Regions from separate parts of the Paenibacillus sp. sgz302164 genome, predicted to be linked through region 4. Evidence: riboswitches for the same ligand, from Rfam matches in the RefSeq annotation. Region 4 holds a riboswitch; each other region holds the start of a gene.

Region 1 (8,414 bases), on a different contig from region 4:
TCATCGAGACGGGCTGGCGATCGGGTCTGCCGCCGAAGGGCAGCAGGCGGTCATCACGCCATTCCGCCCTGGCATCCGGCGCCCCCAGCGCGATGATTTCGCGCTCCACCTCGAAATGCTCGCCGGGCGCATCGATGCGCAGCAGCGGGGAGCTGTCCCCTTGCCGGGCGGACTGCTCCGCAGCTTTGGCAAGCGCATGCTCTCCCCGCAGCAGCTCCAGATACGATACAACGTGCGCAGGCGGAAGCCCGAGTTTTTGCCGGGCTTCCTGCAATCCCGCCGTTCGCCGGTTATCCGGATTGCCGATTACGATCATCGGCTCCATGGCTATTCCGTTAAGGACGGATAACGGTAATCGTCATCAGACGCATCCTGGACGTCGCTAATATCGACATTCAATCCGGATTGCTTCCAGCGCTCCATCATTTCTTCGGACATATAATGGTAGCTTAAATCAAGAAATTGCAGCTTTTTCACCCGCTCGCTGTTCAGCAGTGCCTCCGCCCCGGCATCCGACAGCGTTCCCTGCGATAAATCCAGCGTGTGCAATTGGTCTAGAATCGGAGACTCGGCGAGTGCGATCGCAATCTCATCCTGAATTTCGCTGTCTTTTAAGCCTAAATAAGTCAGTTCAGGGAATTTGCCCGGCTGAGCCACCTGCAGTACATCCTCCAGGTTCCCGTCGAATCCGTACCCTTCCACGCCGAGATACAGCTCCAGCTTTTTCAGCTGAGGAAAATGGCCCCCCGCGATGCTGTCAAGCACATTTTTGCCGAGGCCGCCGCAAATAATGACCAGTTCTTCCAGCTTCTCGTGGCTGGCCGGGGTCAGCTCCAGCTCCGTACTTCCTTTAATGATCAGCGAGCGAAGCTCCGGATAAGCGGTTAACAGCGGCGCCACATTGGATTGCCTGATCCAGGACACTTCGCATTCGTCAAACTCCATATCGCCGATAAACAGCTTGCGCAGCTTCGGAAAGCTGTCCTTTAACCGGACAAGCGTCTCCACGACAGAAGCGGAATCGTTCTCGTAAGAGCCGCCCCAATCGCCGATAATTAAGCTTTCCAGCTCTTTGCTTTGCGGGCCCTCCGCCAATTGTTCAATCAATTGCGTTATTTTCACGCCATCTTCATAATCGTCATAGCCAATAACCAGCTTAGTTTCGGACATATGTATTCCTCTCCATTCGAATGAAATCGATATGTTTGATTGTATAATGACGAATCAAATCGCGCAATCGTTCAAACCTTTGTCCATATGCACCGTTTCATAGGAATCAAATGACTCCAGACGCAGCACAAATCCCTGCTTCTCCCAAAAACGCACCGCCCCAGGCAAAAAACGATGCGTGTGCAGGTACATGGTCTCATACCCTTTGACGCGGGCGAGCTGGAGCACTTCCCTTACTAATTCGGAGCCCAGCCCTTGGTGTCTCAGCTCCGGTTTCACGTAGCATTTCACCAATTCCGCCGTCTTCCGGGATGAATAACGGCCTTTCATGTCTTGAATGCGATCGTCATAACGCAAAAATGCCGCTGTTGCGGCAATCGCACCGTCTTTATCGAAAGCCGCGAGAAATGCAGCCTTCTCCGACCGGTCATATACGTTTTGAAAATCCGCCAAATCGGACGGCAGCGTATAGGGATCCAGCATGGGAAAAACTTCTCTGCGGATCCTCATAGCGAAATCCACCGCCGCAGCCGCCTCCTCCAATTCGATTTCCCTGATTTCGTAATCTTTTAACAGCAAGTTCATTCGGCTCCCCTCCGGTTCATGCAAATATCGATTGGAACAACAAACGTGTATAAGGATGTTTAAAATGCGAGTCGTCCCAATCCGTGAATGTCTCCACAATTTCTCCCTGATACATGACAGCAACCCGGTCGCAGAATGATTGGGCGGAAATAAGATCATGCGTAATAAACAAATAAGATAATTGTGATTGCTTTTGCACGCGTTTTAACATTTGCAGCATGGAAGTTTGCGACGACGGGTCCAGGCTTGCGACGGATTCGTCAAAAATGATCGTTTCGGGCCGTACGGCCAACGCTCTGGCGATACAAACGCGCTGCTTCTGTCCGCCGCTTAATTGATGCGGATGCTTGGATAAATACGAGTCATCGAGATCGACGAGCTTTAATAGGTCTGAGCACCGCTCTTGAACATTTGCTTTTTCTTCCGGAAAATAATTGCAGATCGGTTCTTCCAAAATTTCACTCACCGTCATGCCCGGATGCAAAGAGGAAGACGAATCCTGCAGCACCAGTTGAATACGCCTGTAAATATCGAGATCGTTCGTCCGTTTGCCGGAAATCGGCTGCCCGTCAAGCAGGATTTGCCCCGAAGATACCGGCTCCAGCCGCATGATCAATTTGGCGAGCGTGCTTTTGCCGCTGCCGCTTTCCCCGATTAAACCTAGGCATTCTTCCTTATGCAAAATCAAGTCAACCTGCTTCACCGCCTGGACGCCGGTTGTCTGTGCCTTAAAGCGCGATCGATGCCTTGTTCTAATCGGATATGACTTTGTCACCTGCCGCAATTCCAGCTTGATCATTGAAGGATTCCTTCCGGTTTCATTTGGATAACGCGATCTGAAATCCGCCTCACGCTTTGCCTGTCATGCGAAATCAGCAGGATGGTCAGCGCGTAATCGTCTCTCAACTGTTTGAACAAGGTCAACACCTTGTCCCTGTTGATCGCATCAAGGGCCGTTGTCGGTTCGTCGGCAATCAATAGTTTAGGCCTCAAACTTAACATCATGGCCACCAGCACCCTTTGACACATCCCCCCGCTCAATTCAAAAGGATAGGCGGATAAAATATGCTTCGGGTCCGAAAAGCCGACTTGGCTCAGAAGCTCGCACAGGTAAGGTTCGATATCTTTTTTTAAGTACGTTTTCCTGTGCCGCAAAGTTTCCGTCATCTGTTTTTTTACCGTCAGGATCGGATTCAGCCCGTTCAACGAGTGTTGGATCAGCAGGGCAATTTCTTCCCGGCGGAGCTTTTGCCATCCTCGGTCATCGTTGCCGGCGATATTTTGACCGTTATACATCATCTGGCCCCTCGTTACTTTCAATTCCGGTTCCAACAACCCGACGATCGCGTGTGCAGTTAAACTTTTGCCGCACCCGCTCGGCCCTGTAAGCGCGACAATTTCACCCGGATATAATTGAAACGATACTTCCCGGACAAGCGGTTTTGGCGGATCGGATGCCATTTGTGAAATCGTTAACTTCTCGACACTTAACAAAGATTTCCGGTTCGCTGTCACGCTGCACCTCTTTCGGAACGGTCTCCCATAAGCTGGCAAGCCCATACAAACAGCATAATCGCCAGCCCCGGAAACAGCATGACATGTGGAGCCAATTGGAAATATGCCGTCGCATCGTGCAGCATGACTCCCCATTCGGGTGTCGGCGGCTGCGCGCCGAGACCGAGAAACGAAAGACCGGCAATCATGAGTACGACCCTCCCCATATCCCATGCGCCGAATGCGGCGAGCGGGGAAACGATTTTCGGAAAAATATAGCGCCTCATAATGCGAAAGTGCGAATTGCCCGACAGACGCGCATACAAAATATAATCTTCGCGGCAAGCTTTTTGAACGAGGGTGCGAATAAAACGAACATAGGTTGCCCAGCGAACCATAATGATAGCTGCAACCATATTCGTCAGACTCGGGCCTAGAATGCCGACGGCCGCAACCGTGATCACCATGTCGGGAATGGCAAGCATGCCATCAATCGCACGCATCAAAATGCGGTCCGTTAGACCGCGCAAATACCCGATGAAAAGACCGATAGGCAAGCTGATGCATACCGTAAACACCATAATCATACACGCAACCGTTACAGTCGTTCGTATGCCGTACATCGTTCGCGACAATACGCAGCGTCCCAAATGATCGGTACCGAAAGGGTATTCCAGGCTGGGGACGGCCAGCCGGTTCAATAGATCAATTTGCAGCGGATCGTGAGGAGCGAGCCAGGGCGCGGCCACCCCGATGATGACGATAACCGTCAACAACCCAATTCCGGTTAGTAGACTCCCGTTGAAAGTGAACCGTGTTGTATTCAATCCGTGTTTCCCCTCTCCTATTGGGCCGACAGCCGCGGGTCCAGAGAAACTTGTACAGCCTCCACCAGCAAATGAATCGACACGATCAGGAAAGTCGCGAAGATCACATACCCCTGAATGACCGGATAGTCTCTAAATGCAATCGCGTCAATCAAATATTTGCCCAAACCCGGCCAGGCAAATATCGTTTCGACAATGACATTGCCGCCCAGCATAAACGCAAAATTCGTACCCATGATCGTCAAAAGAGGCAGCACTGCATGTTTAAGCACATGAAATATAAAAATACGGCTTCTGGACAGCCCTCTCGCTTTGGCAGCTTTAATAAATGGCATATCGTGCAATTTCAACATATTCGCGCGCAAAACCCGTGCATACATAGTACCTAGCCCAAGACCGAGCGTAACTGCGGGTAAAACCAGATTGGACGCGCCGCTGCGGCCCATGGAGGGAAACCAGCCGAGCCGGACGGAGAACAAATAGATCAAAAGAAAGCCGAGCAAAAACGAAGGAAGAACAGACCCCGCAAGCGCCAAAAACCTGCCGGTTCGATCCAGCCATCCGTTGGAAAAAATAGCTGTCGTAATTCCCAAGCCAAAAGTAAGGAATACCATGATGGCAAATCCGGCTGCAGCCAATTCTAAAGTTGCGGGCAACCTTTTGACGAGTTCGTCCAGTACCGGTTCTTTGGAAACGTAAGATTGACCCCACTGCCATGTGAAAACGTCGCGCAGCCAATGGATGTACTGCATCCATAGCGAATCCGTGAGCCCCAGCTGCCGGCGCAATGACGCCAACGCTTCCGGGGAAGCGGGCACATCGTGCGCCTTCAGCAGGATGGCAGCCGGGTCTCCGGGAGATACCCGCATCAAAATGAAAGTCAAAGTAGAAACCATAAATATAACGATGACGAGTTGGGCCACACGTTCCAACCAAAAGCGAATCATTGAATGCTTCACCTGTTATTCCGTCATATCGACTTTAGAATGAATGTAATAGTACTCGATCGGATGAGGAGTAAATCCTTGCACGCCTTTTTTAGCGCCAAATACATTATTGGGATGAACGATAAACGACTGCGGCAGATCGGTGTTCACAATTTCCTGGGCTTGTACGGCCAATTGATTTCTTTGAGCCGGATCCGACGCCAAAAGAAGTTGATCCAGAATCTGTTCCAACGGCTGCGACGCGTACCGGCTGACGTTGGACTCGCTATTCGACCGGTAGAACGTGTTCAAAAAATATTGCGGTTCGCCTGTATGCGCCGTTAACATGCTGTACATCGATAAATCCCAATCATCCTTCAGCAAAGCGTCATCGATATTTTCCACTTTGCGAATGTTGATCTTAATGCCTTCTTTTAATAACTGGCTTTGGATGACCTCGGCCATGACGGACAGCTCCGGCCTCTGCGGAAAAGTTAACAGTGTCGCCTCGAACGGTTTCCCCTGTTTTTCCCAAATCCCTTGCGCATTTTTCTGCCAGCCGCCCTGTGTCAGCAATTGCCCGACAGTGAGGTTTTGCGCCGCACGTTCTACTTTACCAAACGGAAGTACGCTTGGAAATGGGCCTTTTGCTGCAGTGCCGTAACCCTTCATAACGGTACCTGCAATAGCCTCCCGCGGAATCGATTGATCTACCGCCCTCCGGTTAGCCGCATCCTGGAACAAGGGGGATTTCATATTAAAAAGCATCATGTGTGTCCGAAGCGACGGGGCCGACAGCACCTTGGTCTTGTTGTCCTTTTCCAACAAGGCCGCACTGTCGATCGGAATATCGGTCGCGACATCCGCTTGACCCGACTGCAGCGCCATCAAACGGGCATTGCCATCCGTTACGAATTTCATCGTGACTTCGGACAATAAGGCCGGTTCTCCCCAGTAATTCGGATATCTCTCGACGACAAGCGACTCGTCTTTGTTAAACTGTTTGATTTTAAACGCCCCTGTCATGGCGGGGTAACCGCTTTTCGCATCCATCGACGCCGTATCCAAGATAATCGTGGACGGATCTGCCAAATTAGATACCAATGCGGCATTCGGCTTGTCCGTTACGATTTTCAATTCATGCGGCGCGACGACCTCCACGGATTTCAGCTGCAGCAAATCTTTGGCTAAATGGCTCTTCTCGATCGAGCGCTGCAGCGAACTTTTGACACTTTCCGCGTCCATCGCCTTTCCGTTATGAAAAGTGGCGTTTTCCTGCAGTTTAAACACCCATGTCGTCGGATTTACCTGCTTCCACTCTTTGGCCAGCCAAGGAGCGGGCTCCAACTTTTCGTTGAGACGAACCAGTGTTTCACCGGCGCCGGAACGCATAACGTCCCAACTGTCCGCTCCGTGGGGGTCTACGCCGGAAGGCTTCCACGTGTAAGCTACGGTCAGCTTTTTGGCTGCGGACGATTGCTTTGTGTCCGTTCCGCTCGTTTTGTCCTGCGTAGAACATCCCGCCAGCGAAAGCACAACCGCTGCAATCACTCCCCATTTAATCAGCGAAAATCTGTTTTCCATTGTTCTCATCTTGCATCCCCCTTTTAGTAAAAAACAAAAAAAGCACACCCGACCCAAGACAAGCAGTCGGAAATGCTTTTTATACGCGTACATGGCTAGACAACGGCTAAAACCGCTTCAGCATGAAGGGGTTCATGGACTTAGACATTTTACAAATGAGCACATCCAACCACCTCCCTAATATCCCGTAGATCTAACAGTGATGTTGAAACAGGCAGGTCTCCTGACTAAGAGTATGACTTCCGGACCTTCCCGGGTTTATGGCCCAGTGGCTTTTCCGAAAGAAATCAGCCGGCATGGCTGAACCTCATGTACAGTGGCGGGTCCGTGCCGGAATTAAACCGGACTTCCCTTTTAAGCGATTAAAGCTTAGATACAAACTTTAACTACACCTATTTCCAAAATATGAAGTTGTGAGAAACTCTCTTAATATTAGTTATGAAACCCGAAAATGTCAATGTACGAAAGTTCGCACGCTTAACCGATCATTTGCTGCGAAATGGAATGAGTTTGCGCACGCGCTCGTCTCTCAGCCAAACTCCACCCCAAGCCAGGACAGCAAAATATACCGGAAATAAAATATGCGTAAAAAGCGGCGCGTCCATTCGAATATGCGTGGCAACCACCCCGCCAAAATAAGCGGTCAGCAGCAGCGCACCCAGAAAAGATGTACGAGGAACGGCGTACAGAATGGTAGAAATCAGCCCGAGTATGCCAATTACGGCGATATGGTGCTCGGCATAGCCGAGAGCAACTGTGCCTTCTACAACGGGTACGGGTTGAATGAACTTAAAAATGCTATCGAACAGCATAAACAAAATAACCAGCCAGCTCATGATTCGCGCCGTCCAGAGCCTGCCTCTTGATATTTCGGTTCTCATGATTTCCTCACCCTTCTAGGCTATGTCATGCACTCATATTATCATAAACACAGGGGCAAGATTTCTTCTTAATTGCTATATTCTAAAAAATTCCTCTCCCGCATTGGCAGGAAAACGGTCGGTCATTCCGGCATTGCCGGGCGTTCCCTGCCGTCCATCGGATACCATCGGATTACTTCGCGCGGCGGTCCAGCCAATCCTTCCTCCGCCAAAACGCCCTGCCAACGGACCCCGCCCGGCCCGTCTGTCGTATCGCCATTTTTAATAACGGGGCCGCTCTCGTATACATAATTCGATATGTTTCTTAGAAAGTTGGCGACTTCGGCAGGGTCGTAAACATGACGATGAAAAATCGCCTCATGATCGGTCACATCCAATTGAAGCATGCCGACCGAATCCATCAATAGCCAGTTTTCATCGCTGGGAATGTTAAACATCCTGACATTGGACCACAGTTCCAGCGGAGGCAGCGCCGTCTGTTCATAGCGTTCATACAGTTCATGAAACATCTCTGTAGAAGCGAGGCACTCCCCGCTCGGGTTGAAATAGCAAAGCGCTTCGGGCAGTTGAAGCAGAACACCAGCGATGTCGGTCACGGCCAAAAGCTCAGGAAGCGATTCATAATCCTCAGGCAAAAGCGGCGCTTGATCGTCCATTTGACCAAACGTATACGTGGAACGGATGCGGATGAACGCCTCGTGATCGGCGCAAGCCTGCCGTCCTTCGGGATATCCCCACGCCTGCTGCGCCGCGCGCTCCAAATTGTTCGGGAACGTATAAGGCCCGAAAAAGCCCATTGACCAGGCCCCGAATATCATGGCCTCCTCCGACGGGTCGCCCATGTCGTCCGGCCAGGGCCTGTCGACGACGTCAACCTGAATATACCCGTTGACTTCCGGACGGTATGGAACAAGCAGGCTGGGGCCGCCGAACACCCACTCTTCATA
Region 2 (8,414 bases), on a different contig from region 4:
CAGAAATCAAGGCTATGTTCGGCCGCTGGATGTCGGAACGGCGACCCCAAGCCCGACAAATGCTGCCGGCACGGCGCAAAGCATTTTCAGCGATGTTCCAAGCGGACAATGGTATACGGACAACGTCCTCTGGGCAGCCAACTTGGGTTTGGTCAACGGTTACCCGGACGGCACTTTTCTTCCTAATGGAGCGATCACTAGAGCCGAAGTCGTCAAAATTATTCGCTCCCTGGCGGACAAAGGATATATTGTCATACCTTCGGCCACGACAACGCCAGTGCCGACTACGACGCCAACCGCTACGCCTGCAGCAACGGCAACTGGCACTTCGACGCCGACTACAACGCCTGCAGCTACGACAACTGCAACTCCGACCGTGACGCCATAAGCACGCTTAAATAAGCGAATATTCCGCCAAACTGGATACTCCGCATACGTCCATGTTATGATGAATGGTAGTCGGCAGTAGTATATAGGAAAGGTAAACACATCATAATATGGATGAACAAAACAAAAAAAGCGAAAAAAGTTTTCATTTTTTAGCCGTAATTTTAGGCGTAATTGTGGACAATGTAGGGACTTTTTTATCTTCTGCAAGCATAAGCCTCATTTTTTTGTCCACGCAATCTGACAATGAACAAGATCTGATGAAAATTTATTCTTACACGGGATGGCTGGCTGCGTTTTTGGTTATCGGCATGTTTTGGTCTTTCTACGGCGCTTACGTAGCGGCCAAGGTAGCCAAACGGGCCGAGTACTTCAATGCCGGATGCATAGGCGTGATTGGCGCGGCGGTCGGCTTTGATTCTCTGATTTCCAATCCCGGCGTTGCTTTTTGGTACCAAATCATCGGACTGATCGTCATCGTGCCGGTTTCTTTATTGGGCGGCCATGTGGCGTTAAGACGCAAGCATGCGCGGAGCATGAATCGCTAAAAAAAGAGACTCCAGCCTGTAAAGGCGGGTCTCTTTTTAGGTGGTTCAGCCTGCTGGCGCCGGTACGTAGGAAAGCATTGTGTTTTTCACAAGTTCCGTAGTCTGACTCAAGTCCATATTTTCAAATACATGTTCGCATTGCTTGCGGTAGGAAACTTCCTCGATATAGTGGTTCATATAATGATCGATAACGTCCATCGGCGTGCTGCGCGCCAGAAGCCTTTCCATAATCGTCTGCTTGTTTGCATAAATAAAAATTCGGACAGCCCGTTCGCCGAACTCATATTTGAAACGGTTGGCCGCATAGCGGTTGACGATAACGTAAATAGAGCCGTGTTCCTTGAGAGCTTGATCGATGTCCGCACGTTTGATTCCGTAAAAATTTCCGTCGATTTCCGCCGTCTGAAAAAATTCACCGTTAATATCCGCATCGATGAACGCTTTCCGTGAAATGAATTTGTAATCTCTGCCTTCGATTTCTTTAGGTCTTGGAGTTCGTGTTGTGTAAGATGCAACCGATGAGAAGCCGAGCTCTTTGGCAATTTGGTGCGCAATTGTTTTGCGACCGGAACCGCTTGTGCCTGTGAACACAAAGATCAATCCGCCGGTTTGCTGTCCGCCCATAATGAATCCTCCTCCAAATATGAAATTTTGAAAGCGATATCGTGATAGTTTTATTATAGTACGAATATTCGGAAAATTAAAGAGAGAATTCGTGTTTCATAGATTGTGCGGTATAATAGAAACGTCGAAAGGAGCTGTTCCTGCTGAATTTCAAAATATATGTGCAAATGAATCGGGCTTTGTTTTACTTGGTCGGTATGCTTGCGGTCGCGTCAGCGGCTTGTACGGCGCTGCTGCTGGTCCGTATTTACGGGTCGTCGGGCAGTTTTCTGTACAGATGGCTGATTGCGCCGAACTTGATGCTGGCCTGGATTCCGCTGGCGGCGGCGCTGGCCGTTCGTTACTGGTGGCATATGCAGCAAACATTCCGCATCAGACTGCTGATCGGATTGCTGGTATGGCTGCTGTTTTTGCCGAATGCTCCGTATATGTTGACGGATCTGGTGCATTTGACATATTTGAAATCGTCGGTTCCCGTACATTTTGACGTATTGCTGAACGCTTTTACGGCGATTATTGCCCTTTGGGTCGGCTTGTTTGCCTTCTATCTCGTGCACGAAATATGGCAGGGACTGCTTCGCCCGGCCGCAAGCTGGATGTTGGCCGGCGTCTTGCTGCTGCTGTGCAGCGTTGGCGTGTTTTTGGGCCGCTTTTTGCGGTATAATAGCTGGGATTTATTCCGCAAGCCCTGGGCGATCGCGCAAGATTCCTTAAAGCTGCTGGAGCAGCGGGATGCGCTCGTTTTTATCGGCGTGTTTATGCTGGTTCTTAGCTGTTTGTACCTTGTTTTTTACGCTTCTGTCCGGTATCGGGCCGCCGCAAAGAACGTTCGTTAAGAAGGAGAGTTTTCATGCCCAAATACGCAAATCTAAGTATCGAGGCAACGCAATTTTTGCAAAACAGAACAGGCAGCACTCACCTGGAATGCTATACATACATCGATCCGGCGCGGACGGAAGAAAGTTTTTTTGTCGTGCGTACGACAAACAAAGTGATTCATGTCGGCTTTTCCGAAATTGCGTACGATCCGGCCGATTATAAGAGTTTGCTGGAAGGTCTCTACCGCTCTGTCTATGAATAATTGCATAGACAATGCATACGATTGATGATAGGATGATTTTAATTGCATATGGATGGAACCAGGTGCTGAATGATACGTTTCATTCAGTTAAAAGGGAAGTCCGGTGAGAATCCGGCACGGACCCGCCACTGTAACGATCGGGCTTTGGAGCAAAGCCTCTCCTTGGCAGCATGTCACTGGGCAATACCCGGGAAGACGCCGGGAGTATGATCGAAGTCAGGAGACCTGCCCGGTTTGAACGACACTTTTGCCCTACGAGGAATTAGGGTGTGTTAGAGGGCGGTTGCTCCTGTGCTTATTGAAAAGACGTTCAAACCAGGCATTTCTAACATGATGTTGTGTTGGAAATGCTTTTTTATTCGTGCAAAAGGTTTTTAGAAAGGGTGATTGCTATGCCGGGGAAATTGCTCGTCATCGGTTTCGGGCCGGGAAGTTTCGAACATATTACGAAGCGGGCGCGCGAGGCTATTCAAGAAAGTGAAATCATCATCGGCTACAATACATATGTCGATCTTATATCCGGCTTGATTTCGGAACAGCAAATTGTAAGAACCGGAATGACGGAGGAAGTGAGCCGGGCGCAGGAGGCGGTCAGACAAGCGAAGCTGGGGAAAAAGGTAGCGGTTATCTCAAGCGGAGACGCCGGTGTGTACGGGATGGCCGGCCTTATCTACGAAGTGTTGATGGAGCAAGGGTGGACGCAAGCGGACGGCGTCGAAGTTGAAATCATCCCCGGCATCTCGGCCATCAATTCCGCCGCATCCTTGCTGGGCGCGCCTATTATGCACGATGCGTGCACGATCAGCTTGAGCGACCATTTGACGCCGTGGGAGCTTATTGAAAGGCGGGTGGAAGCCGCGGCGCAGGCGGATTTTGTCATTGCGCTGTACAACCCGCGCAGCGGAAGAAGGACGCGTCAAATCGTCGAGACGCAGCGCATTTTGCTTCAGCACCGTTCGCCGCAAACGCCGGTCGGCATCGTCAAGAGCGCATACCGGGATCGGGAGCACGTCGTCGTAACGACGCTGGCCGATATGCTGAATCACGATATCGGGATGCTGACAACGATTATTATCGGCAACTCGGCGACCCAAAATTATGACGGCCTGCTGATAACCCCGCGCGGGTATCAGCGCAAATATACGCTGGGCGCGGAGACGCAGCCGCTCAAGCCGCATCAGCGGCTGCGGGCCGAGGCGGAGCCTTGGGCGCTCGCGCAGGAGGAAGAGGCTCCGGCCGAAGACCGAAGCGAAAGAGCGGGAGCCGCAGCCGGCGGAGAGCCGGCCGTTCGGCAGGCAGCGCAAGCGGCGGCCCAAGCCAGCAGCCCTTTGCAGCTGGCGCTGGAGGCGCTGGAGCTGGTTTCCCGGGGCAGCGGCGGCACTGCGGGGGCTTTGGAGCCGATGGCGTTTGCCGCGACAAAGTCGATCTTTGAATTTGCGGTAAGCCCGGGGATCGCAAATAAACGGCTGAGCGCGGCGCAGTTATGCGCGCTGGGCGAAATCGTCGGCGACCGGGGCGACATCGAATATTCGCCGCACCATCAATTGATCGTCCGCATCCAGACGGACAATCCGCAGGAAATCACTTCCGAGCTGCGCGAGCTCGGCCTCATGCTTTCGCCGATCGGCGACGTTGCGCAGATTAAAGCCTGCGACTTTTGCAATCTGGAAAAAGGGGAATCGATTCCTTATGCGGAGGCGCTGCATCAAAGAATCGGCAACATGGAGGTGCCAAAGGAGCTAAAAATCGGCTTCAACGGCTGCGGCATGGCTTGCTATGGCGCGGTGCAGCAGGATATCGGCATCGTATACCGGAAGGAAAAGTTCGATTTGTTTTTGGGAGGCAAAACCGTCGGCAGAAACGCGCATCCGGCCCAACCGGTAGCGGAAGGCATCGATCCGTCGGAGCTCGTCGAGCAGGTCGTCAGAATTGTCGAGCGGTACAAGCGGGAAGGGCATCCGAACGAGCGGTTCCACAAGTTTTTTAAACGCGTTAAAGAAATAGAAGGCTACCGCCACCAGGAAGCGCAAGGATTCGTCATTGAAAACGCCGTCTGCGGCGATTAGAACGTTATACCAGCATGTTCGTTTTTTATGGATAGAGCACGGTGAAGTTTTGGGAGGGGATAAAGACATGAATGCTGTCTTGTTTGTAGGGCACGGAAGCCGGGATGAGGAAGGCAATGAGGAGGTCCGGCAGTTTATTGCGGAAATTGCCGGGAAGATGGACGGTTTTATCGTAGAGACTTGTTTCCTTGAATTCGTCGAGCCGACCATCGCTCAAGGAATCGATCGCTGTATCGAGCTTGGCGCGGACCGGGTTGTGGTCATACCTATTATTTTATTTGCGGCCGGTCATGCCAAAATTCATATTCCCGCGGCGATTGACGAGGCTAAGCGGAAATACCCGCATATCGGGTTTACATACGGCAGACCGATCGGCGTACACGATCAAATTTTGGACATTTTAACGTCCAGAGTGCAGGATTCCGGCGTTCGGCTGGAGAATGAGCTGGAGGACACGGCGTTTTTGATCGTCGGCCGGGGCAGCAGCGATCCGGATGCCAACAGCGATCTGTTCAAAATTTCCAGGCTGCTTTGGGAACGGCTGAAAGTAAAATGGGTGGAGACGGCTTTTATCGGCGTTACCGCTCCGCTGATGGATGACGGCGTGGAACGATGCATCAAGCTCGGCGCCAAAAAAGTAATTATTTTGCCTTATTTTCTTTTTACAGGCATTTTGATTCAGCGGATGGAGGAAATGGTGGAAGGATACCGCCGGCAGTATCGGGAGCAGGAATTTCATTTGGCTCCTTACTTCGGCTTCCATCCGCTGCTGCAGGAAATTTTGATCGGCCGGGCGCTGGAAGCGGTGCAGGACGAGGTTAAAATGAACTGCGACATGTGCCAATACCGTCTAGAGGCGATGAAGCATATCGATCACCACCATCATCACGACCATGACCATGATCACGGACATCACCATCACCATGATCATGATCACGACCATCATCAACACGATCATCATCATGACCACGACCATGACCACCACGATCACGAGCATGAGCACGAGCACGCGGGAGGAACGAAGCGATGATACTCGTTTTAGCGGGCACAAGCGATGCCAGGGAGCTGGCGCTGCGGATCCGGTCAGCCGGGCATGCCGTGCTGACGACGGTCGTCACGGAGAGCGCCGCCAAAAGCATGGAAGCCGCAGGGCTGCCCGTGCTGACAGGCAGGCTGACAGCCGAGGATATGCGGCGGTTGATTGCCGACAAGGGCGTTCGCGTCGTAGCGGACGCCACGCATCCTTTTGCCGAGGAAGCGTCGAAGAACGCCATGGCCGCGTCGCAAGCGGCGCAAGTTCCGTATGTGCGGTTCGAGCGGCAAAGTCTTGCCTACGAGCAGAGCGCGCTCGTCACGATCGTGGACGACTACAAGCAGGCCGCTGAGGCCGCCGCGCAAAAAAAGGGCTGCATCATGCTGACTACGGGCAGCAAGACGCTGAAAATTTTTGCCGACCGGCTGAACGGTTTGCCTGACACGACACTCGTCGCCCGCATGCTGCCGCGCAAAGACAACATGGAAAAATGCGAGGAGCTCGGCATCGAGCAAAAAAACATCGTCGCCATGCAGGGGCCTTTTTCCAAAGAGCTGAACAAAGCGCTGTATGCACATTACAACGTAACTTTGATGATTACGAAGGAAAGCGGCAAAGTCGGAGCGGTGGACGAAAAGCTCGAAGCGGCGCTGGAGATGGGCATCGAAAGCATCGTCATCGGCAGGCCGGGCATCGAATACGGGACGCTGTTCTCGGATTTTGACGGAGTCGTTCGGCATATCGGGGAGTCGATCAATAAGGAGGCGTAATTCTACGTGGAATTTCATACAGAGTTCAAACCTTTAACCGTACAACCGCAGGAAATTGAGGAAAAAAGCTTCGAGATGATTACGGAGGAGCTTGGCGAGCATCCGTTTACGGACGAGCAGTACCCGGTCGTGCAGCGGGTCATTCACGCTTCGGCGGATTTTGAGCTGGGACGCAGTCTGGTGTTTCATCCGCGGGCGATTCAGGCGGGCGTGGAAGCGATCCGTGCAGGCAAAATTTTGGTGGCCGACGTACAGATGGTGCAGGTCGGCATCAGCAAGCCGCGGATCGAGCAGTTCGGCGGAGAAGTCAAGGTGTACATCTCCGATGCCGACGTAATCGAGGAAGCGAAGCGGTTGAACACGACGCGGGCGATCGTTTCCATCCGCAAAGCGATCAAGGAAGCGGAAGGCGGCATCTTCGCCATCGGCAATGCGCCGACGGCGCTGCTGGAGCTGATCCGCCTCGTCAAGGAAGGCGCGGCCAAGCCGGGCCTCATCGTCGGCGTGCCCGTCGGCTTCGTATCCGCGGCGGAATCGAAGGAGGAGCTCGCGAAGCTGGACGTGCCGTTCATCACGAACATCGGCCGCAAGGGCGGCAGCCCCGTGGCCGTCGCAGCGGTGAACGCGCTGTCGATTCTCGCCGCGCGCAAGGAGTAGCGCGCGTATGGCAGAGGACGCGAAGCCGCTGCGCTACGGCTACACCACCGGCTCCTGCGCCACCGCAGGACCCAAAGCCGCGCTGCTGGCGCTCATCGGGCAGGCGCCGCAAGCGCAAGTGCGCATCCGTATCCCGACCGGGGATACGGTCGCCTTTGACCTGCACAGCTGCGAGTATACGGAGCTGTGGGGCGAAGCCGCGGTGATCAAGGACGGCGGCGACGATCCCGATGCGACGCACGGCGCGAAAATCGTCGTGCGGGTAAGCTGGCGCGATGAGCCGGGCATCGCGATTGACGGCGGCGTCGGCGTCGGACGCGTGACGAAGCCCGGCCTGCCGGTCGAGGTCGGCATGGCGGCGATCAATCCGGTGCCGCGTAAAATGATCCGCGAAACCGTGCAGGAAGTGCTCGACGGCTTCGAAGAAAAGCGCGGCGTCGACGTGACCGTATCCGTGCCGGACGGCGAAGAAATTGCGAAGAAGACGCTCAACGGGCGTCTGGGCATTATCGGCGGCATCTCGATTCTGGGCACTCGCGGAATCGTGGTGCCTTTCTCCACATCGGCCTACAAAGCGAGCGTCGCCCAGGCGATCCGCGTCGCCGTCAAATGCGGCTGCGACCATATCGTTTTGTCCACCGGTGGCCGGACGGAGACTTACGGCATCGGCATGTACCCGGAGCTGCCGGAGGAAGCTTTCGTCGAGATGGGCGATTTTGTCGGCTTCGCGCTCACCCAGTGCCAAAGACAAGGGGTCAGGAAAGTGACGCTTGTCGGGATGATGGGTAAATTTTCCAAAGTGGCCCAGGGCGTCATGATGGTCCATTCCAAAAGCGCCCCGGTCGATTTCGGATTTTTGGCGCAGGTGGCGAAAGAAGCGGGGGTTTCTGAAGCGCTGGCCGCCGAAATCCGCGGAGCCAACACGGCGGCCCAGGTAGGGGACATGATGGCGTCAAACGGCGTCAGCGGCTTTTTTGAAAAGCTGTGCGACCGCTGCTGCCAGGCCGGACTACAAGAGGTCGGCGGCGGGTTAGCGGAAATCGAAACCGTCATCATTTCCATGAAGGCGGAGCTGTTGGGACAAGCGGCCGTGCGGCCGCAACAATTTTGAACAGATAGGATGAAACGGATGAGCAGCACCATCAAAATGATCGGGATCGGCGATAACGGAAAGGCAAGCCTGCTCCCTTTGTATATCAAATGGATCGAAGAGTGCGAAGTGCTCGTGGGCGGCGAGCGGCAGCTGGC
Region 3 (8,414 bases), on a different contig from region 4:
AAAAACACCGACTACATGCGGTCGTTCGACCGGAGACGTATCGCGAATATTCGTATTCATATCGCAAAAACGGATGTGTGCCTTTACGGCTGAACCCTTCTTCTCCGAACCGTATGAAGAAAAGCTGACACCGTTAAGCCCTACCCCTACTACTCCTGCTTCTGCGAGCATTTTACCGGCCAAGTTCGCACCGAGTCCGCCAATGGATTCCAGCCTAATCTCGAAAAAGCCGAGATCGTTCACTTTGGGTAAAGTTACCATTCCATGTCTCCTTTCAAAAATGTGCTGCGATTGAATTTTATGAATTGTTAATCTACTTTCATTGTAACAATAAATTTCCCGTAAGCAACAGTTTTTTACAATGACTAGGATTATAACAAGTAATCCATAATCAATCCGCACGAGCCCATATAAAAGCTCTCCTGTTTTTCATCCGCTTCATTCGGACTTTCCTCCGCACAACCGTCCATACACTGTTCGCAAACATCGACATATCCTTCGTCAAGCGGATCAAAGACAACTCCACAAACATGCGGGCAAGCCCTCATCCTTATCGCTCTCCGTTCTATCGCAGCTCATCATTTGAAAACGCTTTCTCTTATTATACAGCGATGCGCTGAAAATGTCTCACATCACTTTGTTAAATCTTTATCATTTGAAACGTATCCAACCTATTTGAAGTACTCGTAATTTGTGAGATAATGTAGAAAAAAACCATATTCTGTCGTACGTTTAGAAAGGACGGTTCGTATTGCTCCATTCCGTCATCACCCATGAACTTCATGGTCTTTTATACATGATGAGTGCGCTGTTGATCTACTTGGTTCTTACTCCTATATATGTATACAAAGAACAAAAGCGTAAAATTCTTTTCGTCCTCATCCTCTTCGTGCTCACCTATTTCTATTTGGGCTATGAAGATATAGAGCCGATTGTCTATACTTTGCATCTGATTCCCGTCTCACTTACGCTAGCGATCCTCTTCGAGGGATCCGTACCCGGCATTTTTACGTGGATCGCATTCAACTTCGGCAATCTGGTCATTTTGCAAAATGAACTGCTTCCCGTACTGCTCGGCAGCACCTTCATGCTCGCGGCGGGCCTCTATTTGAAGCGGAAGATGGTCGCCGACAGCTTCAAAGCCAAATTTATATTCGTATCCGTCCTGATGTTCGGTTACTTGGCGCTTTATTTGGCGGCAGGCCCCGCACTGCTTGACCAAAACTACGTGTATGCCGCTTACGCGGTATCGCTGTCCTTCGTTTCGAGCTGGTTCGTGACCTTTCTTTTTTTCCACGTCAAAAAGCAGGAGATCAATAAAGAGAAATTGCTGCATCTCGAAAAAGACCGCATGATCGGACAAATGGCCGCTTCGGTCTCCCATGAAATCCGCAATCCGCTGACGACGACCCGCGGCTTTTTGCAAATGATGGAACAGAAGGAATTTTCCGAGGAAGAGCGCAAACGCTTCATTTCGCTCGCTTTATCCGGCATCGATCAGGCCAATGCGATTATTAGCGACTATTTGCATTATGCGAAGCCGAACAGAAGTCAGCAGGAAAAGCTGAATATCAAGGAAGAGCTTGCTTCGATGCTCCGATTTATGAATCCGATCGCTGTCTCCAATCAAATAACGGTCGACATCTCGCATAGCAGCGACTCCCCTCTCTACATATGGGGAGAATCGAAAAAATTGCGCCAGTGCCTGATGAATTTGATCAAAAATGCGATCGAATCCATGCCTGACGGCGGAACGCTTACCGTACATACACACCTAACCGAATCTACCATTCATGTTTGGATATCCGATACCGGGGTCGGCATGAGCAAAACGCAAATCAATTCGTTAGGAATGCCGTTCTATACGACCAAAGCGGATGGAACCGGCCTGGGCCTCGTCGTTGTCATGAGCATCATAAAGTCGATGAACGGCAAAATTTCCTATTCCAGCAATCCGAATAAGGGCACCGTCTGTCTGATTCAATTTCAGGCCGGATAACGATTGACAAGCTTCCGTTAACAAGTCCGCCGGATTGTGGTATTCTGATAGAATAGCGATCAGCAGAATAGCGAAGGAGGCTGTCCCATGAATCCGGATTTTATTCAGATCAAATCGCTTGAGGGCGATCTTAAGATGTCCCACAAAAAGAAGGATTACGGGCTGACGGTTTCCACGAGAGAACTGGTCCTTCATAAGCCGCACGTGAATTATTACTTCAAGCTTGAAGATATGATCAGCATCGTGCCCTATGACGTGGGAGCTATGAAAGCAATCACTTTTGTCAATGCGCGATCCAAGAATCAGGAGTCCGCTTCACTCACTCCCGGTTCGGAGCACTTTAGAATTTATGTTCACAAAGCGACCGTTCATAACAGAAGCGGAATTTTCCTTCTGGGACCTACGGATGTTATCATTCCGATTCATAAGAGTATGCTTCAGGCGATATCCGAGTGCGTGCAGAACGCCGGGTTAACAGCACTGTAAATACTCATGCGTGCGAAAAAGGCAAAAAAGGCATCTTCCCCTCATCCGGCAGGGTAAAGATGCCTTTTCGTCAACGGCGGTTTCCGCGGAACGTTCCGCAGCCGTCGCTAACTGAGCGAACGCGATTCCTGTTTGGCACGTATCGTGACGAACACGAAGCAAAGCAGTAAAAATACAAAGATGCCGATGCCGACGATTTCGAAATCGAGTTCGGCCCACGGATTGAAAAACGTAAAAGCTTCGTAGAACGAAACCCCGTAAGCAAGAATGACGATCACCCATCCGATCAGCCTTGAAGCCGACTGCCCCAGCTTTCCGGAATGATGAATCATCCGGTAAGCAATCAGCGAATCCAGCGTATCGGTCAGCATCATCCCGAACATAAACACAAGCCCCAAAATAACGGGCATGTATTCGATTTTATTGCTTGCGGCAATCGCCCAAACGGACGTTTGGCTAATCGTTTCGGCAGCCAATGCGAAAATCGCGCCTACCAAAATAATTAAAAAAGGATTGGTTGTCCCTTTGGCGACTTTATCGATAAATTTCCCTTTGTATCCTTTAATTTGAAAGCTCTCGTTTTTGTATTTCGAACGCAGAAGATTATAAATATTGATCGTTCCAATGAGGAAAAGCGACAATATCGAAATCCATGTTGCGAAAGTATCGAAGTAATCGGGAAACTCAAAATCTTTGATGAACATCCCCAAAACAATCGCCATACTGGCCACTACCGCCCCATGGCCAAAAGAAAACAAAGTGCCTACCCATCTGGCGATCGGGCTTCCCATCCGCCAATTATAACGGGTTTGTCCGTCAATAAAAGCCAAATGATCCGCGTCCAAGCCATGACGCAATCCCAAAGCAAAAACAAGAAAAATAAGCGATACGGTTGACAATGTACTCACCATTCCTTTTCTCCGAAGGCATTTTAAGGTGTACGGATAGGTAGGTCTTCTGGCTCCCGGATCAATGCTTCTCTTCAGTCTTCCCCAGCATGCGGCTGAGTGACGTTATTGAAGAAGGCTCCCCGGTTACAGCGGCGGGACCGCTCGGGAGTTGCACCCGATTCCCTGTTACCCCTTGCTTGGCAAGGGCACCTGGCCGTAAACGTATTTGGTTGTGAGATAAACCTCTATCGAGGTCTTTCGAAGATGAGCGACCGCGTTTAGAGGTAGGTTTATTCGCCAATAAGAATGTGTTCTACGCGCTTTAGCGCTGTAAAGAACTTATACATTCTTATGTGGTAAAAAACGCGCAATTTTCAGGACGTCCGAGGCTAGGCTATATGCCTTCCCTGCTTCGGATAAAAGCGAAAAGGCGCTCGCAGCTGCTGTCGACCATCTCGTACACTTCTTCAAAATTGCCTGTGTAGTACGGGTCGGGGACGTTGCCGCCGCCCTTATCCGGGGCAAACTCCAACAGTTTATGAATGGAGGCGCCATGTGCATCCGGAGCAAACGATTTTAAATTCGTTATGTTGCTGTCATCCATGGCAATGATATATGTAAACTGTTCAAAATCGTCTGCCTTCACTTGCCTTGCGGTCAGTCCGTGATGATCGATGCGGTGACGGTCCAAAATTCGTCTCGTTCCCTGATGCGGCCGCTCTCCGGTGTGCCAGTCCCCCGTGCCCGCGGAATCAACAACGATACGCCCATCCAGGCCGGCCTGCTTCACTTTATGGCGAAAAACAGCCTCAGCCATAGGCGAGCGGCAAATATTGCCCAAGCATACGAATAGCACTTGAATCATGGCGCACCGAAAATAAGCTGTTTTTCTCGCATCGTAAGCCCTCTGGCAGGGATGTCAAGTACGATTTTGCCTTCCGCCAATCCCCAAATCCGCGTTGCGTACCGCTCCGCGAGCTCGACCTGGTGCAGCGCGGCGATGACCGTCAAATTGCTTTCCTTGCATAAGGATCGCAAGTCGTTCATGATGTATTCCGTCGCTTTCGGATCCAGGCCCGACACCGGCTCGTCGGCGACCAGCACTTTAGGTCCATGGATGAGCGCTTTCGCGATCGCAACCCTTTGCTGCTCGCCGCCGCTTAATTGGCTAATTTTTTTATCGCCTTTGTCGAGCAAGCCTACTTTTTCCAAATAGTCCATCCCGATAACATGCTCATCGCGTGAAACGGCTCCCGTTAAAATACGGATCGGCGTTTGATAAAATTTCCCCATCATGACATTCTTGATAGCGCTTTTATTTCTATTCAACGCCGGCTTTTCCTCAAGAAAAGCGAAATCTTTGCCGAGCTTCCATCGATCCAACAGCCCTGGCGTCGTAATATCGTTCGACTGGTAGATGAGCTGGCCGGACGTCCATTTTTCCTGGTGGCTGATGCAGCGCAGCAGCGTCGTTTTCCCGCTGCCGCTCCCTCCCACCACTGCGATGAATTCTCCTTCATCGACGCGAAAGCTGATCTGAGACAGCACTTTATTGTCCGGCGGATAAACTTTGCTTAAATTTCGTACCGTGATCATGACACCGTCTCCTTAACATTGTGCTCAACATGAACTTGAACCCGTAAGCTATTGGCAAAAATCGCCCATCTAGCGGCATCTGGCCTGACAAGAGGGCGATTTTCGGTTTCATTCACTTTATTCGCTGCAGCTGCTCGGACTCGACGCTTGGCCCGCTTCCACGTTGATTTTATCCGAAATCGTATCGCGGACGACCGACATGACAAGCTGAAGCAAATAGTTAATGTCTTCCTGAGACTGTTTAAATTCGCTCACGATAGGAATCCCGTCCAGCTCATCCTGCAATTCATCGATCTCTTTCTCGATTTTATCCACCATTTTGGCGTTTTGAAACTTCTCGAAAGCGACGATTTCCTTTTGCTTTTTCTTGATTCCGCTGATCAGCTTTTGAATATGCTCATTACCGGAAATTTTTTTCTCCGCTTGCTGGTAAAACTGCACCTCGTTCGAAGTCGTCAGCAGTTCCGCAAGCTCTTTCGCTTTGGCCAAAATATCCTCACGAACAATTAATTCCGTATTCGTATAATGCTCCATTTCAAACGCATGGGGATGATGGTGACTATGTTCCGACACGACTGCACGCTCCAATCTTCAACCTCACTATTGACAAATCATTTTATATGGACATCTTTAGCGGCGCTTCCACGATTTCGCCTTTCAGCACCCAAGTCTGCGCATGAGTGATTCGGACATGAATCAATTTACCGTACAAATCCTTAGATCCCGTAAAATGAATCAGCTTATTGGTCCGGGTGCGTCCGGCAAGGACGTCCGGGTTGTTCTTGCTCTCCCCTTCGACCAATACTTCCACAATTTCACCCTGCAGCTTCTCGTTGCTTAATTTGCTGTATGTGTTAAGCAATTCGTTCAGGCGGTACAAGCGCTGTTTCTTAACGTCCATTGGCACGTTATCTTCCATGCCCGCCGCCGGCGTACCTTCGCGAGGCGAGTAGATAAATGTGAACGCGGAGTCAAACTCCACTTCCTTTACCAAGGAAAGCGTATCCTCAAACTGCTCGTCCGTTTCGCCGGGGAAACCGACGATAATATCCGTCGTCAATACGGCACCCGGTATCGCCGTTTTAATTTTGCGAACCAGTTCCAAATATTGTTCCCGGGAATACTTGCGGCTCATTTTTTTCAAAACTTCCGTATTCCCCGATTGGACAGGCAAATGAATGTGCTCGGCCAAATTGCCGCCTGTGCCCAACACTTCCACCAAATGATCGTCAAAATCCCGAGGATGCGAAGTCGTGAATCTTATCCGTGGCACGTCGATCTTCCGGATATCGTTCATCAAATCGGCAAACGAATACGACATATCCTCGAAATCTTTGCCGTATGCGTTCACATTTTGACCGAGCAGCGTGATCTCCTGAAAACCGAGACGTGCCAGATCCCTCACCTCGGCAAGGACGTCCTGCGGCTTTCTGCTTCTCTCTTTACCGCGTGTATAAGGAACGATGCAGTACGTGCAAAACTTGTCGCATCCATACATGATATTCACCCAAGCCCGGATTCCTTCCCGCTTCTTGGGCAAATTCTCGACGATGTCGCCTTCCTTGGACCAAACCTCAACAACCATTTCTTTGTTGAAAAAAGCGTCCCTCAGCAAGGTCGGCAGGCGATGAATATTGTGCGTGCCAAAAATCAGATCGACAAAAGCGTGCTTTTGCATAATCCGGTTGACAACCGCTTCCTCTTGAGACATGCAGCCGCATACGCCAAGAACAAGTCCCGGCTTCTCAGCCTTAAGAGCTTTCAAGTGCCCAAGCTCGCCAAACACTTTGTCTTCCGCGTTCTCTCTGATCGCGCAGGTGTTGAGCAAAATGACATCGGCCTGGTACTTGTCTTCGGTAGATTGGTAGCCCATTTGCTCCAGCATGCCCTTCATCACTTCGGTATCATGCTCGTTCATCTGACAGCCAAAGGTGCGAATCAAATAAAATTTATTTGTGCCGAACTCCTGCATCTCCTCAGGAATGGTGAAATCATAATGAACGGCGATCTCTTCTTTTCCGCGCTTCTTGGCATCTGTCAATGAAGGAGGCTGAAAATATTGGGAATAATCCTTGACGGATTTCGCATTGTTAGCCATTTTCCTTACTTCCTCCTAAGAGCTCCCCTAGTGGAAAGCTTTCTTCGTAAGCTTGCACTGCACATGCTCTATAAATGTAAACATGTAGATATTATTATACCATTATAGATGTGCATAGACAAAAGGAAAATGGCGTATTCGTGAAAATGACGAATTTTCCTAATCCAGCAGTTCCGCAAAATCGCCGGTCTTGACGCCCGATGCATTTCCTTCGTCCGTGTCAATATGCATATCGAGCGCAAATTGGTCGGAAACTCTGGCAATGACGTCTTCGAATATTAAAGGGCGCTCCCCGTTCATTTTGACGCGCAGCAATTGCTTGTCCGCGATGCCCCATTTTTCCGCATCTGACGTATGTAAATGAATATGTCTCGCAGCTACGATGACACCGCGTTCCAGATCGACTTCTCCCTGCGGTCCTACAACTTTCAGACCCGGAGTTCCTTCAATATTTCCCGACTCGCGCACTGGAGGGTTGACTCCCAGAGAGAACGCATCCGTACGCGATACTTCGATTTGAGTTTGGCTGCGCGCCGGACCCAAAATGCGCACTTTATCGAATTTCCCCTTCGGACCGATCACCGCAACGGTCTCTTCCGCCGCGTACTGTCCGGGCTGGGATAAAGGCTTCATGCTTGTAAGCTGGTAGCCTTGTCCGAACAAAAGTTCGATATGCTCTTGGGATAAATGAATATGGCGAGCCGAAATGCCTACGGGAACTAATTTACTCATCGAAATCGTCCTCTCTGTTTACCGCCCAATAAAAAGGACACACGGAGGATCCCCGTATGCCCTTAAGGTGCAGTTGTTATTTAAATTCTGCAAGCAGCTTTTCGAATTCCGCTTCGGAAATCTTCATATTCTGTTTCGCAAGACCTTCCTGCGGGAAGTTTGGAACCATATCTTCATAGCTCTTTTTAGCTGTGTTCTGATATATTATACCAGTCAACATGCTGTGTGTTTCCATGATTTTTGTCATAGCCATAACGCGGTTCGTCGGATCGTAGTCCGGAATTTCGTCCAGGTCTACGATGTTTTCTTTGAACCAGTCATAAGTATTTACTTTATTGAACGTTACGCAAGGGCTGAATACGTTAATCAAAGAGAAGCCTTTGTGATTCAATCCCGCTTCAATAACGGCAGTCAACTGTTTCAAGTTGCTGGAGAACGATTGCGCTACGAATGTCGCTCCGGCAGCCATCGCTACTTCAAGCGGAGACAGCGCGGACTCAATGGAACCTTGAGGCGTGCTTTTCGTTTTGAAGCCTTCGGCGCTTCGCGGCGAAGTTTGGCCTTTGGTCAAGCCGTAGATTTGGTTGTCCATGACGATGTAAGTAAGGTCGAT
Region 4 (6,306 bases):
GAGCAGGTATCGCATGCAGGCCCCTGGGACAAGGCGGCTTGGCAGGGGAAAGCCTGCGAAAGTGCAGGTTTTTTCTGTAATCAATGGGTCATTTTGGCGAAAATCCTGCGATTGTGCAGGAATTTTCGATAAAAATGAACCAAAGCCCATATTCGCGGCGAAAAGCCTGCACAATTGCAGGAATATGTCGTAGCCAGCGTGTCAACCGAGTAAAAACTGCACTTTTGCAGGTTTTCTTCGCGAAATCAGGTGAATTGTGCGTCAGGTTCAGGCATGTGAGGTTCTGGGAAGCTTGCAAAAAGAAAGTGCAGGGATTTTCGCCCAAAAGACAAAGAGACGGGGCTTTAGTCGCCTAACCTGACAGTATTGGCGGGTATCGGCGGGAGCGACATCGGTGGGTGCTGATGGAAGTTGGCGCTGCGAGAGCGGCACCGGCGTGAGCGGGCAGTGGCGAGCGCGACAGGCGGAAGCCGGAGCTAGCGGAAGCGGCTCATCGACGAAAGCGGCGAGCCTCACTGGGCGCGGGTATCAGCGGAAGCAGGCGCCCACGAAAGCGGCATTGACGAGCGAGCGCGGGTACCGGCGTGAGCGGGCGCCCGCGAAAGCAGCATCGACGAGCATGGGTACCGATAGCGGCGGCAGTGAGAGCCAGCGGAAGCAGGCGCCCACGAAAGCGGCATTGACGAGCGAGCGCGGGTACCGGCGTGAGCGGGCGCCCGCGAAAGCAGCATCGACGAGCATGGGTACCGATAGCGGCGGCAGTGAGAGCCAGCGGAAGCAGGCGCCCGCGAAAGCAGCATTGGCGAGCGCGGGCACCGGTAGCGGCGGCAGTGAGAGCACCATTGGCGAGCGCGGGCACCAGTAGCGGCGGCAGTGAGAGCCAGCGTGAGCGAGCAGTCAGTGGCGGGAGCGAGCGCCGCTGGAAGCCGGCCGCGCGGCGTCAGTGCAGACCCGGCGCGCCCAGCGGGAACGCGCCGAGCGGCTCGTAGGCCGGCTGTCGGCCCAGGTGGCTGCGGTAGAGGACGATGTCCTCTACCCGCCACGCGGCCCAGCCGGCCGCAGGCGCCGCCTCCGCCAGCGCGGCGCGCCGGAAGGGCCCCGCCGCTGCGCGGTAGCGGCGGGCCAGTGTGATGTGCGGCCGGTAGGGGCGAGCCTCGGCCGGGAAGCCGTGGCGGGCGCAGGCGCCGCTAACTTCGCGCTGGAGCTTGCCCAGCGCATCGAGGTCGCCGGCAACGCCCGCCCACAGCACCGTCGGCGCCGCCGGCGGCCCGAACACGCCGAGTCCTTCGGCGTGCAGGGCTAGCGGTGTCGCCGACGCGGCGAGCTGGCGCAGGTCGTGCGCCAGCGCTTCCGCAGTCCCGGCGGATGCGTCGCCGAGGAAGCAAAGCGTAATGTGGACGTCCTGCGGATGCGTCCACTTGTGAAAAGGCAGCTTCTCCTGAGCGCTGCCTTTCCACGCGTCCAGCGCCGCTTTGGACGCGTCGGGGAGACGGATGCCGACGAACAGCCGGTACGGGTCGGCGGAAAAATTTTGAAGAGACATACTATTCCTCCTAGAGCTTTGTATTGGTGCCGTTTGACATGCGGACTTAAAGCTTAGCATGTCCAGCAGAGGTTTTACTTGATGCGTGAGGCGAATCTTGCTATCATAACCATAGTATATTAAGCAAAGGTGGGTTATTCATGAGCAATCGTGCGTATAATTTTAATGCGGGGCCTGCGGCGCTTCCGCTCGAAGTGCTGCAAAAGGCGCAGGAGGAGCTTGTCGAATTTAAAGGAATCGGCATGTCGATTATGGAAATCTCCCACCGCAGCGCGGAATATGAGCAGGTCCACAACGAAACTCAGCAGCTGCTCAAACAAATTTTCGGCATTCCGGAAGGGTATCAGGTGCAATTTCTGCAAGGCGGTGCGAGCACGCAGTTTGCCATGATTCCGATGAACTTCCTCAAACAGGGCAAAGTGGGCAGCTATGTTCTGACCGGCGCTTGGGCGGAGAAAGCGGTTCAGGAAGCGGGATTGTTCGGCGAAGTGTCCATCGCAGCCAGCTCGAAAGAGCAAAAGTTTATGAAAATTCCGGATTTAAGCGAAATCAACATTCATCCGGATGCAGCCTATTTGCACCTCACTTCCAATGAAACGATCGAAGGGGCGCAGTTCCAAAGCTTTCCGGACACAGGCAGCGTGCCGCTGATCGCCGATATGTCCAGCGACATTTTGAGCCGTCCTGTCGATGTGTCGAAATTCAGCATGATCTACGCGGGCGCGCAAAAAAACCTCGGTCCGTCCGGCGTTACCGTCGCTATCCTGAAAGAGGACATGCTCCAGGATTTGCCAAAAACCATTCCAACGATGCTGCGCTATGAAATCCATGGCAAAAACAACTCGTTGTATAATACGCCGCCGGTGTACTCCATCTACATGGTAAACCTTGTGCTGAAATGGATTCAAGAGCAGGGCGGACTTGCGGCCATCGAGAAAAACAACCTCGAAAAAACAGGCCTGATCTACAGCGCGATCGATCAAAGCGGAGGCTTCTACCGCAGTCCGGTCGATGCGGGCAGCCGTTCGATGATGAACGTGACGTTCCGTCTGCAGGATGAGGAGCTTGAGAAGAAATTTATTAAAGAGTCCGAGCAGAACGGCTTTGTCGGTTTGAAAGGCCATCGCAGCGTAGGCGGATTAAGAGCTTCGACTTACAACGCGGTAACGTACGCTTCCTGCAAAGCGTTGGCTGACTTTATGGCCGATTTCCAAAAGCGCAACGGATAAATCGACCGGCTGGACTTGTATCATTCAATTTTTAAAGCTATTCAGGGCGTTGTTCCGTCCCTGGATAGCTTTGTTTGGTGTTTTGGCATAAAATTGGATTTATTTGGGAGAGAGGGCTTCGTCCCGTTGTTGTTGCATGGGGTCCTAAAGGCCTATGAGGATGCTGGCATGGACCTATTTTTTTGTTTTTGGTGCACCACTTTCGTACCGGATTATCCCCAGTTTATCCCCAGATTTGCAAGCGAATATCCCCAGCGCATTGCTCTGAATGATGAAATCAGGACTCCGATTTAGCCCGCGCCGGACAAGGAACAGCCGAAAATGACGTTCCTTATTTTGCCATTTCACGCCTTTTATCCACATTTTTTTTGCCGTTTTTTATAGCTGAACGAGGCTTCCGAAATGAGAGATTTTCGAGGTTTGATAGTCGGATTTGCTCATTGACAAACACTATATCTTGATATAAATTGAAATCTATCAACTATATCTCGTGATGGATAGGTGCTTCGCGTTCTAGAGACACGCACGAAGCTTAATAGGGAAGTCCGGTGCAAATCCGGCGCGGTCCCGCCACTGTTCAGGAGGAGTTTTCATCCGATTGCCACTGGCTTGCTCCGATAGGAAAGCCGGGAAGGCGGATGGGAATGATGATCCCAAGCCAGGAGACCTGCCTATTCGTAAGAATCACCCCTACGGCAGATAGGAAGGTGTCCAGACTCCCACTCCAGTGGCAGGCGTTATGTTCGCATGTTCCTGTGGCGTATTCGGTCCTTCTTTTTGCCGAATGCGCCATTTTAATGGTTTTGACAGAAGGAGACGAAATCCCATGCTGATTGCTTACGATTCCAAGACGGGAAATGTCCGCAGATTTATTAAAAAATTAAATTTGCCTGCGGTTCAAATTGAAGAGGCGATGAAGATGGATGAACCTTTCGTGCTTGTCACCTATACGACAGGCTTTGGTCAAATTCCGGAGAAAGTCGCACACTTTTTGGAGCGGAACCATCCTAGGCTCCAAGGCGTAGCGGCCAGCGGGAACCGGAATTGGGGAGATGGATTCGCAAAGAGCGCGGACCGCATCGCCGAGCGTTACGGCGTGCCTGTGCTCGGCAAGTTTGAACTGTCCGGAACCCGGCAGGATGTTCAGCGATTTGTTCAGGAGGTGCACGCAATTGCGGCATATTGAGTTAAACAACCAGATCATGCAGCGCGGTGTCGACGGCTTTTTTCAATTGGAGAAAGACCGGGAAGCCGTGCACGAATTTATGGAAGAAGTGAACCGCAACAGCCTTCATTTTGCCGATACGGCTTCGAAGGTTCGTTACATGATAGATAACAACTTTTACGAGGATGTTTACGAGAAATATTCCGCATCCGAAGTTGAAGATACATACAAAATCACTCACGAATATAACTTCGAATTCTCCTCGTATATGGCGGCTTCGAAGTTTTATACGGATTACGCTTTGCGCAGTGACGATAAAACCCTTTATCTTGAGCATTATGCGGACCGGGTCGCGATTGTGGCGCTTTACTTGGGTCGCGGCGATGCGGAAACGGCGAAACAGTTGGCGAAATCGATGATGGAACAGCGGCTGCAGCCTGCGACGCCGACGTTTTTGAATGCCGGCAAAAGCCGCAGGGGCGAGATGGTATCCTGCTTCCTGCTGGAGATGGACGATTCGCTGAATTCGATTAACTATGTGCTGGGCACGTGCATGCAGCTGTCCAAAATCGGCGGCGGCGTGGCCGTCAATCTGTCCAAGCTGCGCGGCCGCGGAGAATCGATCAAAGGCGTCGAGCGTGCGGCCAAAGGCATTATGCCGGTGCTCAAGCTTATGGAGGACGCTTTTTCCTATGCGGATCAGATGGGCCAGCGCAAAGGTTCCGGAGCGGCGTATTACAACATCTTCGGATGGGACCTCATGGAATTTTTGGACAGCAAAAAAATCAATGCGGACGAAAAGTCGCGCCTCAAAACGCTGTCGATCGGTTTGATCGTGCCGAATAAATTCTACAAACTGGCCGAAGAGAACCAGCCGCTGCATGTGTTCGCGCCTTATACGGTATACAAAGCGTACGGCAAGCACCTTGACGATATGGACATGGACGAGATGTACGACACGCTGCTGGCGGACCCTAGAGTCAAAAAGAAACCGGTGATGAGCGCCCGCGAAATGCTCGTAAAAATCGCCACGACGCAGCTGGAATCCGGCTATCCTTACATGATGAACCGCAGCAATGCAAATTTGGCGCACCCGCTCAAGCAGATCGGCGCGATCAAGATGTCTAACCTTTGCACGGAAATTTTTCAGCTGCAGGAGACGTCGGAGATCGGCGATTACGGCGATGAGAACCTGATTCGCAGAGATATTAGCTGCAATCTGGCTTCCTTGAACATAGCGAATGTCATGGATCTGAAAAAGCTGCGCGAATCGGTGCACGAGGGCATGATTGCGCTGACCTCCGTCAGCGATATGACGACGGTCGCCAACGCGCCGGGCGTAGCGAAGGCGAACCGCGAGCTGCACTCGGTCGGACTGGGTGCGATGAACCTGCACGGATATTTGTCCAAAAACAAGATCAGTTATGAGAGCGAAGAAGCGAAAGATTTTGTCCGCACGTTTTTCATGGCGATGAATTTCTTCTCGATTGAAAAAAGCATGGAGATCGCGAAGTCGAAGGGCGAGACGTTCGACGGGTTCGAGCTTTCGGAATATGCCGGCGGCGCTTATTTTGACCGCTACTTGCAAACCGATTACCGCCCGGTCACAGACAAGGTGAAACAACTGTTCGAGGGCATGCAGATTCCTTCTCCGGACGATTGGGCCAAGCTGAAGGAAGAAGTGCGCGCTCACGGGCTTTACCATGCGTACAGAATGGCTATCGCTCCTACGCAAAGCATTTCGTACATCCAGAATGCGACTTCCAGCGTCATGCCGATCGTCGAGCCGATCGAAACGCGGACGTACGCGAACTCGACGACGTATTACCCGATGCCGTATTTGCGAAGAGACAATTTCTTCTTCTATAAATCGGCGTATCAAATGAACCAATTCAAAATTCTTGACCTGATTGCCGAAATCCAGACGCATGTCGATCAAGGCATTTCGACGGTGCTTCATGTCAACAGCGATGTGACGACCAGACAGCTTGCGCGCTATTATTTGTACGCTGCCCGTGTCGGGTTAAAATCGCTCTATTACACGCGGACGAACCAGCTCTCCGTTGAAGAGTGCGTCAGCTGTTCGGTGTAACGGGAAGGGGAATGAATACAAGATGACCACCAAGAGAGCCGTCAACTGGAACCGGCCTGACGACGATTTTACGATCACGTTCTGGAATCAAAATATTATGCAGTTTTGGACGGACGAAGAAATTCCTCTGTCTGACGATAAAATGTCCTGGATGACGCTGAACGAAGCGGAGCGCGACCTGTATATGAAAGTGCTGGGCGGGCTTACGCTGCTCGATACGATGCAGGGCGGCGTAGGGATGCCAAGAATTTTGGAGCATGTGGACGGGCTGCAGCGC

What was found. Region 4 has a riboswitch for cobalamin ahead of nrdI (class Ib ribonucleoside-diphosphate reductase assembly flavoprotein NrdI). Riboswitches for the same ligand answer to the same signal wherever they lie in the genome.
Region 1: linked by a shared signal. The riboswitch ahead of AC0LWT_RS20445 (ABC transporter substrate-binding protein) and the one ahead of nrdI (class Ib ribonucleoside-diphosphate reductase assembly flavoprotein NrdI) in region 4 are both predicted to bind cobalamin.
Region 2: linked by a shared signal. The riboswitch ahead of cobJ (precorrin-3B C(17)-methyltransferase) and the one ahead of nrdI (class Ib ribonucleoside-diphosphate reductase assembly flavoprotein NrdI) in region 4 are both predicted to bind cobalamin.
Region 3: linked by a shared signal. The riboswitch ahead of AC0LWT_RS20610 (HoxN/HupN/NixA family nickel/cobalt transporter) and the one ahead of nrdI (class Ib ribonucleoside-diphosphate reductase assembly flavoprotein NrdI) in region 4 are both predicted to bind cobalamin.

What each region holds. Positions count from the first base shown of each region.
Region 1 is NZ_JBVYOL010000012.1:97,299-105,712, forward strand. Features, by position in the region: gene AC0LWT_RS20410 (STM4014 family protein) at 1-325, opposite strand, end outside; gene AC0LWT_RS20415 (STM4015 family protein) at 328-1,170, opposite strand; gene AC0LWT_RS20420 (GNAT family N-acetyltransferase) at 1,225-1,755, opposite strand; gene AC0LWT_RS20425 (ABC transporter ATP-binding protein) at 1,772-2,554, opposite strand; gene AC0LWT_RS20430 (ATP-binding cassette domain-containing protein) at 2,551-3,270, opposite strand; gene AC0LWT_RS20435 (ABC transporter permease) at 3,267-4,076, opposite strand; gene nikB (nickel ABC transporter permease) at 4,094-5,023, opposite strand; gene AC0LWT_RS20445 (ABC transporter substrate-binding protein) at 5,039-6,595, opposite strand; cobalamin riboswitch at 6,783-6,997, opposite strand; gene AC0LWT_RS20450 (DoxX family protein) at 7,072-7,467, opposite strand; gene AC0LWT_RS20455 (DUF4261 domain-containing protein) at 7,590-8,414, opposite strand, start outside.
Region 2 is NZ_JBVYOL010000006.1:232,611-241,024, reverse strand. Features, by position in the region: gene AC0LWT_RS12265 (S-layer homology domain-containing protein) at 1-388, shown strand, start outside; gene AC0LWT_RS12260 (hypothetical protein) at 648-935, shown strand; gene AC0LWT_RS12255 (guanylate kinase) at 981-1,559, opposite strand; gene AC0LWT_RS12250 (DUF1361 domain-containing protein) at 1,727-2,395, shown strand; gene AC0LWT_RS12245 (hypothetical protein) at 2,410-2,640, shown strand; cobalamin riboswitch at 2,684-2,887, shown strand; gene cobJ (precorrin-3B C(17)-methyltransferase) at 3,033-4,706, shown strand; gene AC0LWT_RS12235 (sirohydrochlorin chelatase) at 4,774-5,736, shown strand; gene cobK (precorrin-6A reductase) at 5,733-6,509, shown strand; gene AC0LWT_RS12225 (precorrin-8X methylmutase) at 6,516-7,166, shown strand; gene AC0LWT_RS12220 (cobalt-precorrin-5B (C(1))-methyltransferase) at 7,174-8,277, shown strand; gene cbiE (precorrin-6y C5,15-methyltransferase (decarboxylating) subunit CbiE) at 8,296-8,414, shown strand, end outside.
Region 3 is NZ_JBVYOL010000012.1:137,851-146,264, forward strand. Features, by position in the region: gene AC0LWT_RS20590 (2-oxoacid:acceptor oxidoreductase family protein) at 1-261, opposite strand, end outside; gene AC0LWT_RS20595 (hypothetical protein) at 372-548, opposite strand; gene AC0LWT_RS20600 (ATP-binding protein) at 752-1,999, shown strand; gene AC0LWT_RS20605 (hypothetical protein) at 2,087-2,485, shown strand; gene AC0LWT_RS20610 (HoxN/HupN/NixA family nickel/cobalt transporter) at 2,593-3,396, opposite strand; cobalamin riboswitch at 3,416-3,604, opposite strand; gene AC0LWT_RS20615 (low molecular weight protein-tyrosine-phosphatase) at 3,770-4,240, opposite strand; gene AC0LWT_RS20620 (phosphonate ABC transporter ATP-binding protein) at 4,237-4,971, opposite strand; gene AC0LWT_RS20625 (YlbF/YmcA family competence regulator) at 5,089-5,505, opposite strand; gene miaB (tRNA (N6-isopentenyl adenosine(37)-C2)-methylthiotransferase MiaB) at 5,588-7,069, opposite strand; gene pduL (phosphate propanoyltransferase) at 7,229-7,801, opposite strand; gene AC0LWT_RS20640 (2-oxoacid:ferredoxin oxidoreductase subunit beta) at 7,878-8,414, opposite strand, start outside.
Region 4 is NZ_JBVYOL010000014.1:18,155-24,460, forward strand. Features, by position in the region: gene thpR (RNA 2',3'-cyclic phosphodiesterase) at 941-1,543, opposite strand; gene serC (3-phosphoserine/phosphohydroxythreonine transaminase) at 1,684-2,772, shown strand; cobalamin riboswitch at 3,255-3,461, shown strand; gene nrdI (class Ib ribonucleoside-diphosphate reductase assembly flavoprotein NrdI) at 3,599-3,958, shown strand; gene nrdE (class 1b ribonucleoside-diphosphate reductase subunit alpha) at 3,945-6,029, shown strand; gene nrdF (class 1b ribonucleoside-diphosphate reductase subunit beta) at 6,052-6,306, shown strand, end outside.